DNA from 3 places in the Arthrobacter sp. D5-1 genome. Region 2 is predicted to be linked to each of the others. Evidence: riboswitches for the same ligand, from Rfam matches in the RefSeq annotation. Region 2 holds a riboswitch; each other region holds the start of a gene.
The links. A riboswitch is a leader RNA that binds a small molecule or an ion and turns the genes downstream of it on or off. The one in region 2 is predicted to bind cyclic di-AMP.
Positions count from the first base shown of each region.

Region 1: linked by a shared signal. The riboswitch ahead of AYX22_RS02680 (NlpC/P60 family protein) and the one ahead of AYX22_RS23450 (M23 family metallopeptidase) in region 2 are both predicted to bind cyclic di-AMP.
Region 3: linked by a shared signal. The riboswitch ahead of AYX22_RS04510 (hypothetical protein) and the one ahead of AYX22_RS23450 (M23 family metallopeptidase) in region 2 are both predicted to bind cyclic di-AMP.

Region 1 is NZ_CP014571.1:546,851-551,307, reverse strand. Features, by position in the region: gene AYX22_RS02690 (universal stress protein) at 1-801, opposite strand, end outside; gene AYX22_RS02685 (FAD-dependent monooxygenase) at 1,217-1,909, shown strand; gene AYX22_RS02680 (NlpC/P60 family protein) at 2,019-2,807, opposite strand; cyclic di-AMP (ydaO/yuaA leader) riboswitch at 2,811-3,003, opposite strand; gene AYX22_RS02675 (copper resistance CopC family protein) at 3,154-3,816, opposite strand; gene AYX22_RS02670 (NCS2 family permease) at 3,931-4,457, shown strand, end outside.
Region 2 is NZ_CP014572.1:288,648-293,104, forward strand. Features, by position in the region: gene AYX22_RS23440 (cytochrome c biogenesis protein ResB) at 1-1,240, shown strand, start outside; gene AYX22_RS23445 (SURF1 family protein) at 1,230-2,087, shown strand; cyclic di-AMP (ydaO/yuaA leader) riboswitch at 2,514-2,685, shown strand; gene AYX22_RS23450 (M23 family metallopeptidase) at 2,689-3,513, shown strand; partial or broken gene AYX22_RS23455 (potassium transporter TrkG) at 3,575-4,457, opposite strand, start outside.
Region 3 is NZ_CP014571.1:957,720-962,176, reverse strand. Features, by position in the region: gene AYX22_RS04520 (response regulator transcription factor) at 24-764, shown strand; gene AYX22_RS04515 (HAMP domain-containing sensor histidine kinase) at 768-2,297, shown strand; cyclic di-AMP (ydaO/yuaA leader) riboswitch at 2,373-2,560, shown strand; gene AYX22_RS04510 (hypothetical protein) at 2,564-3,391, shown strand; gene AYX22_RS04505 (aminotransferase class V-fold PLP-dependent enzyme) at 3,479-4,457, opposite strand, start outside.

The DNA of each region.
Region 1 (4,457 bases), on a different replicon from region 2:
GGGAAGCTGCGGGAAGTGGCTCCTGAGCCACGCAACACCGGCGTCAAGCTGCACCCTGATATCCGCAAAGAGGGCATCGCGGTCCAACGGAGCCGGCACCCAAGCCAGGGAACCGCTGTACTGCGGAACAGCGCAGATGACTCGGAGCTTGGCTCCCATGCGCTGCGCTTGCTCGGCCGCTTCGAGCACTGCCACCCGGGCTTGCTCGGAGCCGTCGACGCCCACTGCGACTACGTTTTCCACCGCGCGGGGGCCAGCTTTGGCGTGCTCGGCTTTGATGTGCTTGTCTTCCGTGTTTTCGCCGAGACGGTCGGCGCAGTACAGCGGGACCGTGACGGTGGGGCATTTGGCGTGGGCAGGCAATGCGCTGCTGACAGATCCCAAAAGGCGACCAACGAAGCCCCCGCGGCCCCGGCTGCCAAAAACGAGGAGTGCGGCATCTGCCGAGAGATCAAGGAGGACACCGGCAGCGTCGCCGTTCTCCACTGAAGCGTCAACCTCGATGGCGTACCCGGAGATCTTGTCCATAGCCTGTTTCACGATCGCGTCCGCGCCCTCGCGGATCACCGAATCATCCACAGTTGCATAACCGCCGTCCAGGCCTGATGCGGCAAAGATAGGTACGGAGTAGGCCGTCACGATGTGCAAGGGCAGCTGACGGCGTTCGGCTTCACGTGCCGCCCACACCAATGCACACTGCCCGTGCTCTGAACCGTCAACTCCAACGACAATGCCTCCTGGCGCCACTGCGTGGTCCTGGCCGTCCTGTGGCTCTTCATTGTGCCTGCTGTGCTGGTCCATGGGGCCCGCCTCTCCACCTGCTGCTTGATGTTCCGGCCATTCTGCCAGAGGTTCTCCGGCTCGGATTCCCTCCTGGCGTCAATGTCAATGGCCCGGGCAGAAGAAACCTGGAAATTCCTTCTCCCAATGCCAACTATTCTCGGTCGGCAACGCCGAATCAAGGTGACTTTGGGCTATGTGTATAACGGTCCGGGCTCGGTTCCAGGGTGCTCATTTTGCGCTGGGGATGAACAACGCGAACACGCGGACCCAGGAGGCTATCCATGGCAGAAAAAGTTCGGTAGTGTTCGAGTCACCGAATGGCCGGCAACCGTGTTCCACAGCACACTCCGGCCATTTATTGCGGCCGCTTGGGGAACTCGGACGCGACCCCATGCGATGCCTAATGGCACACACGTCAAGGAGGAACCAAGCAGTGTCACTCACGCCTGATTCCGCCACGGAACGCACCACCACCGTGGTCATCGGAGCCGGCTTGTCCGGCTTGGCAGTTGCCAGTGAGCTCAGCCGCTACGGCGTGGGCTCCATTGTGGTGGACGGGTTCGGCACGTTGTCCGCAACGGGTCCGTCAGTCCACACCGGAATGCTTCAACGCTGCGATGCAGCCGATCCCGCAGCCATGCAGGAGCGCAACGAGATCCTCCGCCACCTGCGGAACTACGCCGCAAGCCATCACCTGGATGTCCGCAGCACCACACGGGCTGTCCGCCTCGATTTCCTTGGCTCCGACCCTTCCCAACAGATCGGCTATGGACTGGCCGCCAGCATGACCACTGCCGGGCTCAGGACGGGGCTCCACGCCTCCGGCCCCCTCGAGTCCACCCGCCGCCAGTGGGCCGTCCACACTGCCAACGGTGTTCTTCTGGCCGACCATATTGTGGTCACGCGCTGCGCACAGAGCCAATTGCGCCGAATGCTGGCGGAACTCGGCATAGCGATCGGCCAAAACCTGGTGGCCGCAATGCGGGCCGTCGGGATGCACCTTGTAGGAGTCGGCGAGCTCATTACGCCCACACCGAAGGAAGTACTTCGGCAGGCAAAGGCTGTAGGCCAGGCGATATCGTCCAAGGTGGCCCTCCCTGCAGGGCCGGGCATCGCCACCGCTTAGCAGATCAAACCTGGCTGCGAACTATTCCGCACATAACTTAACGCCAAAGGCCGGTGCCCTCGAAGATGAACTCTTCGAAGACACCGGCCTTTGAACTGAAGCGTGAGGCTTATGCGCCAGCGCGTACGTAGGTCAGGGGACCCGTTGCGGTCAACCAGCTGATCGGGTGGATACCCGTCTGGTTGCCGTTGATGCCACCGCTGATGGCCTGGCCGTTGCCGATGTAGATGGCGACGTGGCCGGACTGGACGATCATGTCACCGGGCTGGGGTGAGCTGACAACCTTGCCGTAGTTCATGAACTGCATGGGACCGAGGTCGCCAACGGGGATGCCTGCGGAGCCGAGTGCGCGCTCCACCATGGCGGTGCAGTCCTGCATGATGCCGATCTGGGCGTAAGCCGAGGCAACCATGGCGGCATTGACGCCACCAACAGCCGGAGCAGCAGCAGCCGCAGGAGCGGGAGCAGCAGCGGCCGGAGCGGCTGCAGCAGCCTTGGCAACAGGAGCCTTGGCGGCGGCAGTGGTGACTGCTGCCTTCTTGGCGACAGGAGCCGGAGCAACCGGTGCAGGCTTTTCGATAACCGGAGCTGCAACGGAAGCAACAGCGGGGCGCTCGAAGTTGACCGTAGCCGTAGCCAGGGCGGTAACAACCTGGGTGGGAGCGTCGGCCGAAACGGTCTCAGCGACCGTGGCCGGGCTGGAATCCCGCTGAACCGGAGCTTCAGCAGCGTGAGCTGCAATGGAGCCGGTCAACACAAGGCCCGAGGCTGCTGCGATAACAGCTGCCTGGCGGCCAGCGCCGGAAGCGTTGCTGGCAACTGCCTTGGAGATGGAGATGAACGGATTAGGACGTACGCTGTCCGCCTTACGACGGCCGCGAAGAATGCGTGAAGACATGAAAGAGCCTCTCCCGATGCCTGCGAGGTTAGCTGTCGGATTCGGATGGGAGTCACCCGGCCACTATCTCCCGCTGTTCAGCGGAAGCATCGTGACTTCACCCCAAGGCACGCTCGAAAGCGGCCCAAAATGGGTTCCCCGTCTCTGCCGTAAGGTTTGTCTGCGAACGGATTCCGGACTGCGGCAGAGCTAGGCAATCAGACCGGAAGTGCCCGCTACGTGGAACAGGCACAGGTACCACCGTACGCGATGATCACGCGGAAGTCACATTTAAGTAACGAGAAGTACGCTTCTGGCGTGTCGCAGTCACCGTTTCGAGATCTTCGCAGCTACGTAGAAAACCCCGTTATTCCGCGGGAGAAGGGCCCTCAGGGTCGTTCGAAGCAGCCAGTTTCCTGCGGGCGGTAACAGCCAGAAAAATAACGAGACCAACAGCAACAACCGCCAGGCCCACGATGCTCCATGGGAAGGGCTGGGAGGCGTCGGCCGCGGGCTCGCTGTTGCCGGTTCCCGACGCCGCAGTGCCCGGGGCCGCGGTTCCCGCCGTCGGCACCGCCGCTGAAGGTGTCGAAGCGGACGGAGCCGATGCGGACGGAGAGGCTGCCGCCGGGCCGCTGGCCGTCGTCGTGCTTCCTGCGGTGGCCGTGAAGGTAAAGGTGCCCTCGATGGGGTGCGAATCGCTGCTGACGACGCGCCAAACCACCGTGTATTCGCCGGCCGGAGCGCCTTCGCGCAACTTCTGGACCGCCTGGTTGTCGATGATTTCCACCGGGCCGTCGGCCCAGTTTTCGCCGCCCGCAGTGACCGTGACGCCCGAACCGATGGCGAGCGGCCGGTTGTTGAACGTGATGGAAACCGACGCCGGGACGTCCGTGACGCTGGTGCCACTGGCCGGCGTCGTGGATTCAGCGACGTCGTGGGCAGACGCCGGCGCCGCAGTAAACAGCAGGGCGGACGCGAAGGCAAGAGCAGCGACGACGGCGGCCAGAAGCGGGCGGATGGTACGCATGGGGCGGTTTCTCCTAGTGTTGGCTTCCTTACAGACTAGGCGAATCGTCCGGAGCGCCCGCACCGGACCGCATAGGATTTGAGGGCACACTCCCCCCGATCCCCGGAGTCTTTCATGCTTAAGCAAGGTTCTGCAGTAGACCGCTACTTCAAAATTACTGAACGTGGATCCACGTACTCGCGGGAAATTCGTGGCGGCTTCGCAACGTTCTTCGCCATGAGCTACATCGTGGTGTTGAACCCGCTGATTCTGTCCGGGGCGGATTCCAGTGGGGCATCCCTCGGCTTCACAGCCGTCGCAGCCACGACGGCCTTCGTGGCGGGCATCCTGACCATCCTCATGGGCGCGTGGGCCAAGCACCCATTCGCCGTAGCAACCGGGCTGGGCGTCAACGCCTTCGTTGCCGTCACGGTCGCCTCGCACCCGGAACTCACCTGGCCGGACATGATGGGCCTCGTGGTCCTCTCCGGCATCACCATGCTCATCCTGGTGCTGACCGGTTTCCGTACTGCCGTGTTCAAAGCCGTGCCGGAAGCGCTGAAAACGGCGATCGTGGTGGGCATCGGCCTCTTCATTGCACTGATCGGCCTGGTCAACGCAGGCTTTGTGCGCCGGATTCCCGACGCCGCCGGCACCACGGT
Region 2 (4,457 bases):
GAAGCGACTCTCCCGGCTGCCGGAGTACGGAACCCTGGAGCTGCCGGCGGACGCCGGGATCCCCGCCGCGGCCGCCATCGCCGACGCGGCCGCTGCGCTGAAGAAGCGCGGCTACCGGGTCCAGGTCAGGGACCAGGACGGAGCTTTGCCGTCACTGGGTGCCGAGCGCGGCTTCCTGAAGGAAGCCGGGAACCTGGTGTTCCACACCTCGCTGATCGGCGTTCTGATCTGTTTGGCCATTGGCGGGCTGTTCGGGTTCCGCGGACAGAAGATCCTGATCGAAGGCGATACGTTCGTCAACACGCTCGTGGGCTACGACAACTTCGCGCCCGGAACCAACTTCCAGTCCTCGTGGTTGGAGCCGTTCACGATCACGTTGGACACGTTCGCGGTCCGCTTCGACAGGGAGTCCAGCAGGCAGTTCGGCCAGCCCATCGATTTCACCGCCCAGCTAAGAACCCGGGATGCGCCCGACGCGGCTCAGGAACCCCGAACGCTGAAGGTCAATGACCCTGTCTATTTCGGGGAGGTGGGCGTCTTTTTGGTCGGCAACGGCTACGCCCCGGTCATCACTGTGCGGGACGGCAACGGCGACACGGCATTCAGTGGCCCGGTCGTGTCCATCCCGAACGACGGGGTCTACACCTCAACGGTTGTCGTCAAGGTTCCTGATGCCCGTCCGGCGCAATTGGGTTTCGTGGGATTCTTCCTGCCCTCCGCCATCAAAAATGATGAAGGGGTCGCTTACAGCTTCGACCCGGACCCGCTGAACCCCCAACTGAACCTGAACTCCTACTACGGGGACCTGGGCCTGGACGACGGTGTGCCGCAGAATGTCTACAACCTGGACGTGAAGGATTTGACCCAGCTTAACGGGCGGGAACTGCCCGCCAAGGGCATCACCTTGACTCCGGGTGGCACGTACACGCTGCCCGAGGGCAAGGGAAGTATCAGCTTCGATGGCCTCAAACGCTACATCGGTGTGGACATCCGCAGCACCCCCGGACAGACCGGCGTGCTGGTCTTTTCGTTGATGGCCGTCGCGGGCCTGATGGCTTCGTTGTACGTGAACCGTCGGAGGGTCTGGGTTCGTGCCGGCGCCCACGAGGACGGGCGGACGATGGTCGAATACGGTCTTCTGGCACGGGGCGAAGACCATCGCCTGGCCGCCGAGGCGACGGCCATCCGCGCACTGCTGGCCGGGCAGTGGCAGCTCCAGGAGGGCCCCGGTGGCGTATAGGTTCCTGCTGTCCTGGCGTTGGGCCGGTTTCCTGATGGTCGCGGCACTGTTTGCCGCCGCGTGTATTGGACTGGGAAACTGGCAGATGGATCGCCGGAACCAGGCCGTGACCGAGATCCGCAGGGTCCAGGAGAACTACGACAAATCCCCTATGCCGTTCAAGGATGCCCGTCCTTATTTTGACGTCGCCGACCCTGAGGCGAAATGGACGACCGTATCCGTGACTGGCCGGTACCTTGGGCAGGACCAGAGAATCGTCAGGAACCGGCCGAACAATTCCGCCGCCGGATACGAGGTATTGGTCCCGTTCCGGGTGAGCTCCGGTGAGACGATCGCGATCAACAGGGGATGGCTGCCGATCGGCAATGACCGGCCCGGATACCCCGACACCGTGCCTGGCCCGCCGACCGGCGAGGTTACCGCGGTCGTCCGGATCAAACCGTCCGAACCTGATCTTGGCCGTGACGCACCCGAGGGCCAGCTGGCCAGCATTGACCTGTCCTATTACGGGAAGCAACTCGATTACCCGCTCATGAGGGGCAGCTACGGGGTGATGGCCTCGGAGTCCCCACAGCCGGCCGTGGCCCCCCAGCAGCTCGCCGCGCCGGCGGTCAAGGAAGGGTCGAACCTGTCCTACGCCCTGCAGTGGATCACGTTCGGGATCCTGGCCTTCGTCGGATTTGGATACATGGCACGGCAACAGGCCCGGATCGGTCGCGAGGAACGCGACATGCCGGACGACGTGGCGGACCCGGTTGAAGCCCTTCAGCAGCCCCGGGCGACATCCCGACCCAAGCGCTCCGGCTCCGAAGAAGAAGACGCGCTTCTGGACTCCATGGGACTCTAACCCCCCGGCCTGGGCAAGGATGACAGCGGCAACCAGGCCGTCACGCCGTCACCGTGAGGAGCGTGCCCGCCTGGTTGTCCGGGCCGATCCGTTGCCGCGGAAACACCGTCCCTTTGGGGAACCATCAGGATCCCTTGCTGGCCCTCGCGTACACCTCAGCACGGGGCAATCGACACAGCTCTGTGCCCGGCACGCCCGGGACCGGAACCATCCGGATGTGGGGTTCGTTGGTGCCATTAGCTGCTCATCTGAAGATACGCACCTATGTAGCTTGGCTTGGGCTGCGAGAAGCGAGACCGGGACAGGCACCAGCGCCCACGCCGCGCACGTAGTGTCACGAAATTGTAACGATGAGGCTTTGCGGCTACTATTAGTTCAGGTTTTTCTGTACTAAAACCCTTGATGCCGCACGCTCAGCCCCGCCGGTGGCATCAAACGACTATCCCTTTTACGGCGGGGGTGGAGGACCCAGAATCGGCAGCCAGCCTGCCTTGGGGTGAAGCCGCGATGTCGGTGGTCAGATGGCCACCGGGGTGCGGCCGGGTATTTCCTTGGCCCGAACCCGACAGCTAACTTCGCAGGCGAACCGAAAGGATCCCCCTTGTCTTCCTTATCCCCCCATGGCCGCCGCCGAAAACCAACCTCCGGTCCCTTGCTTCGCGCGGCCGCCCGGACGACTTCCCGGGTTACGCCGCAGCACCGGGGTGTGCCGGCTGCCGGGCCGCGCGTGAGCCGACGCAAACAGGTCACGGCTGCCGCCACGCTGAGCGTCGCCGCGATTCTGACCGCTTCTCTAACGGCCGCCCACGCCGGACCGGCCCCCGCCGGAGCCGGCCCCGTTGTGCAAGCCTCAGCGGCGAAAGCTTCCATTGCGCCGGTTCAGGCCTCTGCCGGGGCGTCCATCAGCTATGAACGGCCCGCTGTCACCACCGAGCAGGCGCCGTTGCCCGTGCCCGCCAAGACCCAGGGTGCCGCCGCGGGCACGGCATCTCCGACGGCTGTCTCCCCCGCACCGGCTGTTGCCCCCGCTGCTTCCTCTGCCCGGCTCGGCGCGCCGCTGGCCAGCATGTCCGTCACGTCGCCGTTCGGTATCCGCTCCAGCCCGATCAGCGGCTCCGGGGAACTGCATACCGGACTGGACCTCGTGGCAGCGTGCCAGACCGCGGTGTTCGCCGCAGGCAATGGAACGGTCGTGGAGGCGGGTTGGTCACCCTATGGGGGCGGAAACAGGATCGTGGTGGACCACGGCAACGGCTTGAAGAGTACGTATAACCATCTGGCGTCCATCGAAACCTCTGTCGGGGCGACCGTGGCCGCCGGCCAGCGGCTCGCCGCGGCCGGGACCACCGGAGCCTCCACCGGCTGCCACCTGCACTTCGAGGTGCTTTTGAACGGTCAGACAGTGAATCCGCAGGGCTGGATGTGACCCTGGAGGGCGGCACCACTCACCTCGAAGAGGCGCGGCTTGTCGATCGAAGGGCACGCGGCTAACCGATGATCGGTCGCTCTTCGGGAAAGTGGTACAGCTGGCTGCGCTGGCGCAGGGCCAGTGCCGCGGCCAGGGTGACAGTGCCGACACGGCCGGCGAACATCAGTGCCGAGAGCACGTACACCCCGGAGGGCGGCAGTTCGGCACTGAGGTTGGTGCTCAGTCCCACGGTGGCGAAGGCCGAGATGGTCTCGAACAGTACCCTGTCAAGGGAGGCCCCGCTGATCTGCAGGAGCAGGAAGGCGGCGACGGAGACGAGGGTTGCTCCGGCGACGATCACCGAGATGGCCACCCGCATGGTGCCTTGGGGGATGGTGCGGCCGTAGACCTTCACGTCGGCATCGCCGCGTGCTTCGGCCACGATGGCCAGGAACATGACGGCGATGGTGGTCACCTTGATGCCGCCGGCCGTGGACGCCGAGCCACCGCCTGCGAACATGAGCGCGTCGGTGAGGAGCATCGTGGTCGATTCCATCTGGTTCTGGTCCACCAGGTTGAACCCGCCCGAGCAGGTCATGACGGAGGCAAAGAGCGAATGGATGACCTTCTCCCCGCCCCTAAGTTGCCGATGGTCCGGACGTTGTCCCATTCCTTGACGGCCCACAGGACCGTGCCTGCGCCGAGCAGGATGAGGGAGACCTGGATGGTGAGCTTGGTGTGGAGGTTCCACTTCTTCCAGTTGAGCCCGTTTTGCTGGAGCACCATGACCACGGGGAAGCCGAGGCTGCCCAGGAAAACGCCCAGCATCAGCGGAACCAGGATCCAGAGGTCGGTTTCATAAGGGACGATTCCGTCGGAGTGCGGTGTGAACCCCGCGTTGTTGAAGGATGAGATGGAGTAGAAGACGCCGTGCCACACGGCCTGCCAGAACGGTTCGCCCA
Region 3 (4,457 bases), on a different replicon from region 2:
CCAGCAGATCGGAGAGTTGTCCCATGGCCTCCTCGCACTCCATGACCAACAACCTTCCCCAACTCTCCCACCCGGACGGCTCCCCTATCCGTGCCCTGGTGGTGGATGACGAGCCCAGCCTCGCTGAGCTCATGAGCATGGGGCTTCGAATGGCCGGGTGGTCAGTTGCTGTTGCCGGCGACGGCCCTGGGGCCGTGAAGCTTTCCAAAGAATTCCGGCCCGATGTCCTCGTACTGGACGTCATGCTTCCCGGATTCGACGGTGTGGAAGTCCTCAACCGCATCCGTGCGTTTGCCCCGGAAGTTCCCGCGCTTTTCCTCACAGCCAAGGACGCCGTGCAGGACCGCATCGTCGGGCTGGCTGCCGGCGGCGACGACTATGTCACCAAACCCTTCAGCATGGAGGAAGTCCTCCTGCGACTGCACCGCCTGGTCCAGCGTTCCGGCGTGGCCGCCATGGACACTGCCGAACTGGTGGTGGGTGACCTTACCCTGAACGTGGACACCCGTGAAGTCACCCGGGCCGGCGAGGACATTCCGCTTACCGCCACCCAGTTTGAGCTTTTGCGCTACCTCATGGAGAACCCTAAACGAGTGGTCAGCAAAGCACAGATCCTGGACCGTGTGTGGGACTACGACTTCGGTGGACAAGCCAACATCGTGGAGCTCTACATTTCCTACCTGCGCAAGAAGATCGAAGCAAACCACCCTCCAATGATCCACACCATCCGCGGCGCCGGCTATGTCATCAAGCCTGCGGACTAGGCGTTGAGCACCCCTTCAGGAGTGGCCAAAAAGTCACACCGCAGTTGGCTCAGCCCCTCCGCGTGGCACCTGCGTACCCGACTGGTCCTGGTCGCCATGGCCTTGCTGGTCGCCATTTGCGCTGCCGTGGGAGTGGTCAGCTACGCCTCCATGGACATGGTGTTCAACAAGCAGCTCGACCGGCAGTTGGAGCAGGCGTCAAGCCGCGCGACCAGCTTCGGCAGGCCGCCGTCGAACTTTCCGTCCTCCCCCTCCGGAAGGCCGGACCCGCTGGAAGCGCGCGGCCAGGCCGCTGGAACGCTGAACGCACGGATCGATGGAACAACCGTGATCAATCCAGGCGTTATTGAGGCCTCCGGCAAGCGGGCCGAACTCACGGCGGACGACAAACAGATTCTGCTGTCGTTGCCCCGGGACAACCGGCCTGTGGACCGATCGCTCTCCTATGGGGATTACCGGCTCGTGGCCGTCGAAACTGCCGGCGACGTGATCGTGACGGGACTGCCTCTCGCGGACAAGCAAAGCGCCGAGGCCTCGCTGGTGTGGACCATGGTTCTGGTGTCGCTCGGCGGACTGGCTGTGATCGGCCTCGCGGGAACGGTAATCATCCGGCGGACCATGCGTCCATTGGAGCAGCTCTCCGAGGTAGCCACCAAAGTTTCCCGCCTCCCTCTCGACGCCGGTGAGGTGGCACTTGCGGTGCGGGTCCCGCCGTCGGCCGCCCATCCCGGAACCGAAGTCGGCAGCGTTGGCCATGCCCTCAACCAGATGCTGAACAACGTCTCCAGTGCTTTGGAAGCCCGCCAGGAAAGCGAAACCAAGGTGCGCCAGTTCGTCGCGGACGCGTCGCACGAACTTCGAACGCCGCTTACGGCCATCCGCGGTTACACCGAACTGTTGAGCATGACCGAGAACTTCACCGATGACGGCCGAAAGTCGCTGGCACGCGTCCGGAGCCAGTCCGAACGGATGACCACCCTGGTGGAGGATCTGCTGCTGCTTGCCAGGCTGGACGAAGGCCAGGCGCTCAAGATCACGGACGTGGACCTCACCCAGTTGGTGATTGAAACTGTCAGCGACGAGAAAATCATGGCACCGGACCAGATTTGGCAACTCCAACTCCCGGATGAACCCGTCACGGTCCGCGGCGACGTTACGCAACTGCACCAGGTCCTGGCCAATCTTCTCTCCAACGCCCGTAAACACACCGATGCCGGCACCACGGTGGTCACGAGCGTGATGCTCTCCGCCGACGGCAGCCCAGTGGTGACCGTAACGGACAACGGGCCCGGCATTCCAGAGGATTTCCAGGGCCGGATCTTCTCCCGTTTTGCCCGCGCCGACGCTGCGAGATCGGGGTCCGAGGGCACGTCGGGGCTGGGTCTGTCGATCGTTGAATCCATCGTGGAAGCTCACGGCGGCAGCGTGCACGTGGCGTCCCGTCCAGGGCGCACGGAATTCACCCTTCGATTCCCCGCGGTCGCCACCGAACAGAAGTTACGAACCCAGCAAGGCGACTCACCGTCGTCGTGATCTCTGTTACCTAAATGTGACTTCTACGAATTCCTCCTGTACCGTCGAAAGGGTGGGTCGCCCCAACTGGCCCACATCCGGGATGCGCCGAGCTCTGCCACTTCCCGGAGTCCGTACTTACTCCGAGGCAGAGACGGGGGACCCAGAGTCTCCGGGACCAGGCATTTATGCCGGACCCTTGGGGTGAAGCCGCAGCGTGATGCGCGGCCGGATGACCTCATCCGAACCCGACAGCTAACTCCGCAGGCGCTGAGAGGTAATCACACATGTCTGAATTTAATGATCAGACGCGCCCTTCCGCGCGTCACCGCGATGAGCACAACGCACCGTTGACCAAGTCGCAGGCTGTCCTCAAGAACGCTGCCCGCCAGGGCAAGTCCGGCCACCGCATGTCGGTTGTTGCCGGTGTTGTAGCTGCTGCGCTGGGCGTTGCATCGCTCGGTACTGCTGCCAACGCCGCCCTGACCCTTCCCGAGGTAAGCCGCGTTGCAGAGACCCAGGCGAATGCCCAGGTCAGCAACAACAAGACAGCTGAAATCTCCGCTTCCTTGGATGCAGCCGCTGCAAAGGGCGCCGCTGACAGGGCAGCCGTGGACAAAGCCGCAGCCGAGAAGGCCGCGGCGGACCAGGCCGCCGCTGAAAAGGCCGCCGCCGAGAAGGCCGCTGCCGACCAGGCCGCCGCTGAAAAGGCCGCCGCTGATGCTGCAGCCAAGCAGGCCGCCGACGCCGCTGCTGCCGCCGCCGCTGCCGAAGCTGCAGCTGCTGCTGCCGCCCCCAAGGCCGTGGACGATCCCGCCGCTGCCAAAGCCTACGCTGCCAGCATCCTTGGCAACTACGGCTGGAGCGCCAGCGAAATGACTGCGCTGAACACCCTGTGGGAGAAGGAATCCAACTGGAGGACGACCGCCACCAACGCTTCCAGCGGTGCTTACGGCATTGTCCAGTCGCTGCCGGCTAGCAAGATGGCAACCGCGGGCGCTGATTGGCAGACCAACTACCAGACCCAAATCAAGTGGGGCTTGAACTACATCAAGGAACGCTACGGATCCCCGTCGGCCGCCCTGGGCTTCCACTTGGCCAACAACTGGTACTAAGCCAGACTGCTTGATTACCGCGCCGGTTGCCGCCGCCCGCACCAGTACAGACTGGAGCGGATGGCGGGAACCGGCGCGGTTTTCGCGTTACACAGACTCCGGTTCGGCTTCCAACGCGCTGCGCACCGCCGCGATGGACGCAGCAACATCCCCTGCATCCGTGGTCCAGTTACTCACCGAAATCCTGAGGATTTCACGGCCACGCCAGGAGGACCCGGACATCCACACCGCGCCCTCGGCCATCAGCCGTTGCGTGACACGGTGTGTGCGGTCATCACTGCCGAAGCTCACCGATACCTGCGTGAAGACGACGTCGTTGAGCACCTCGACTCCCGGAATCGCGGCGAGCCCCTCAGCCAACGCGCGGGCGTTTGCAGCGAGCCGCTCCACCATGGAGATCACCCCGTTACGGCCCAGTTGCCTCAGCGCCGCCCACACAGGGATGCCCCGGGCACGGCGGGACATCTCAGGCACTTTCTCGAAAGGATCTCCCGGGCCGGCATCCGTAGCAATGAGGTAACTTGTGTGAACACTGAAAGCACGCCTCAAGGCTTCCGGCCTCGCAACGATGGCCAAGCCGCAGTCGTAAGGAACATTCAGCGTCTTGTGGGCATCCGTGGCCCAGGAATCTGCTTCCTCTACTCCCGCCAGCCGGGCCCGCAGCGTCGGGCTAACGGCGGCCCATAAACCAAAAGCACCATCCACGTGCACCCATGCGCCGCGATCGTGGGCCACCGCAATGGCTTCCTCCATGGGATCAAAGGCGCCGGAATGCAGGTTGCCCGCTTGCAGACAGACCAGTGACAGTCCTGGTTGCTGGTCCATGGCCTCGGCAAGTGCGTCGGGGAGAATCCGTCCTTCCTCGTCGGCATCTACGGGCACGCAGGCACCCAATCCGAGATACCGCAAAGCCAGGTCCACTGCGGCGTGCCGCTCCCTGCCCGCAAAGGTGGTGATGCGTGGGGCGCCTGTCAGCCCCAGCGCCTCAAGGTCCCAACCCGCCTCGTCCATCAGATATTGGCGGCCCGCTGCCAACCCCACGAAGTTGGCGGTGGTGGCGCCGGTG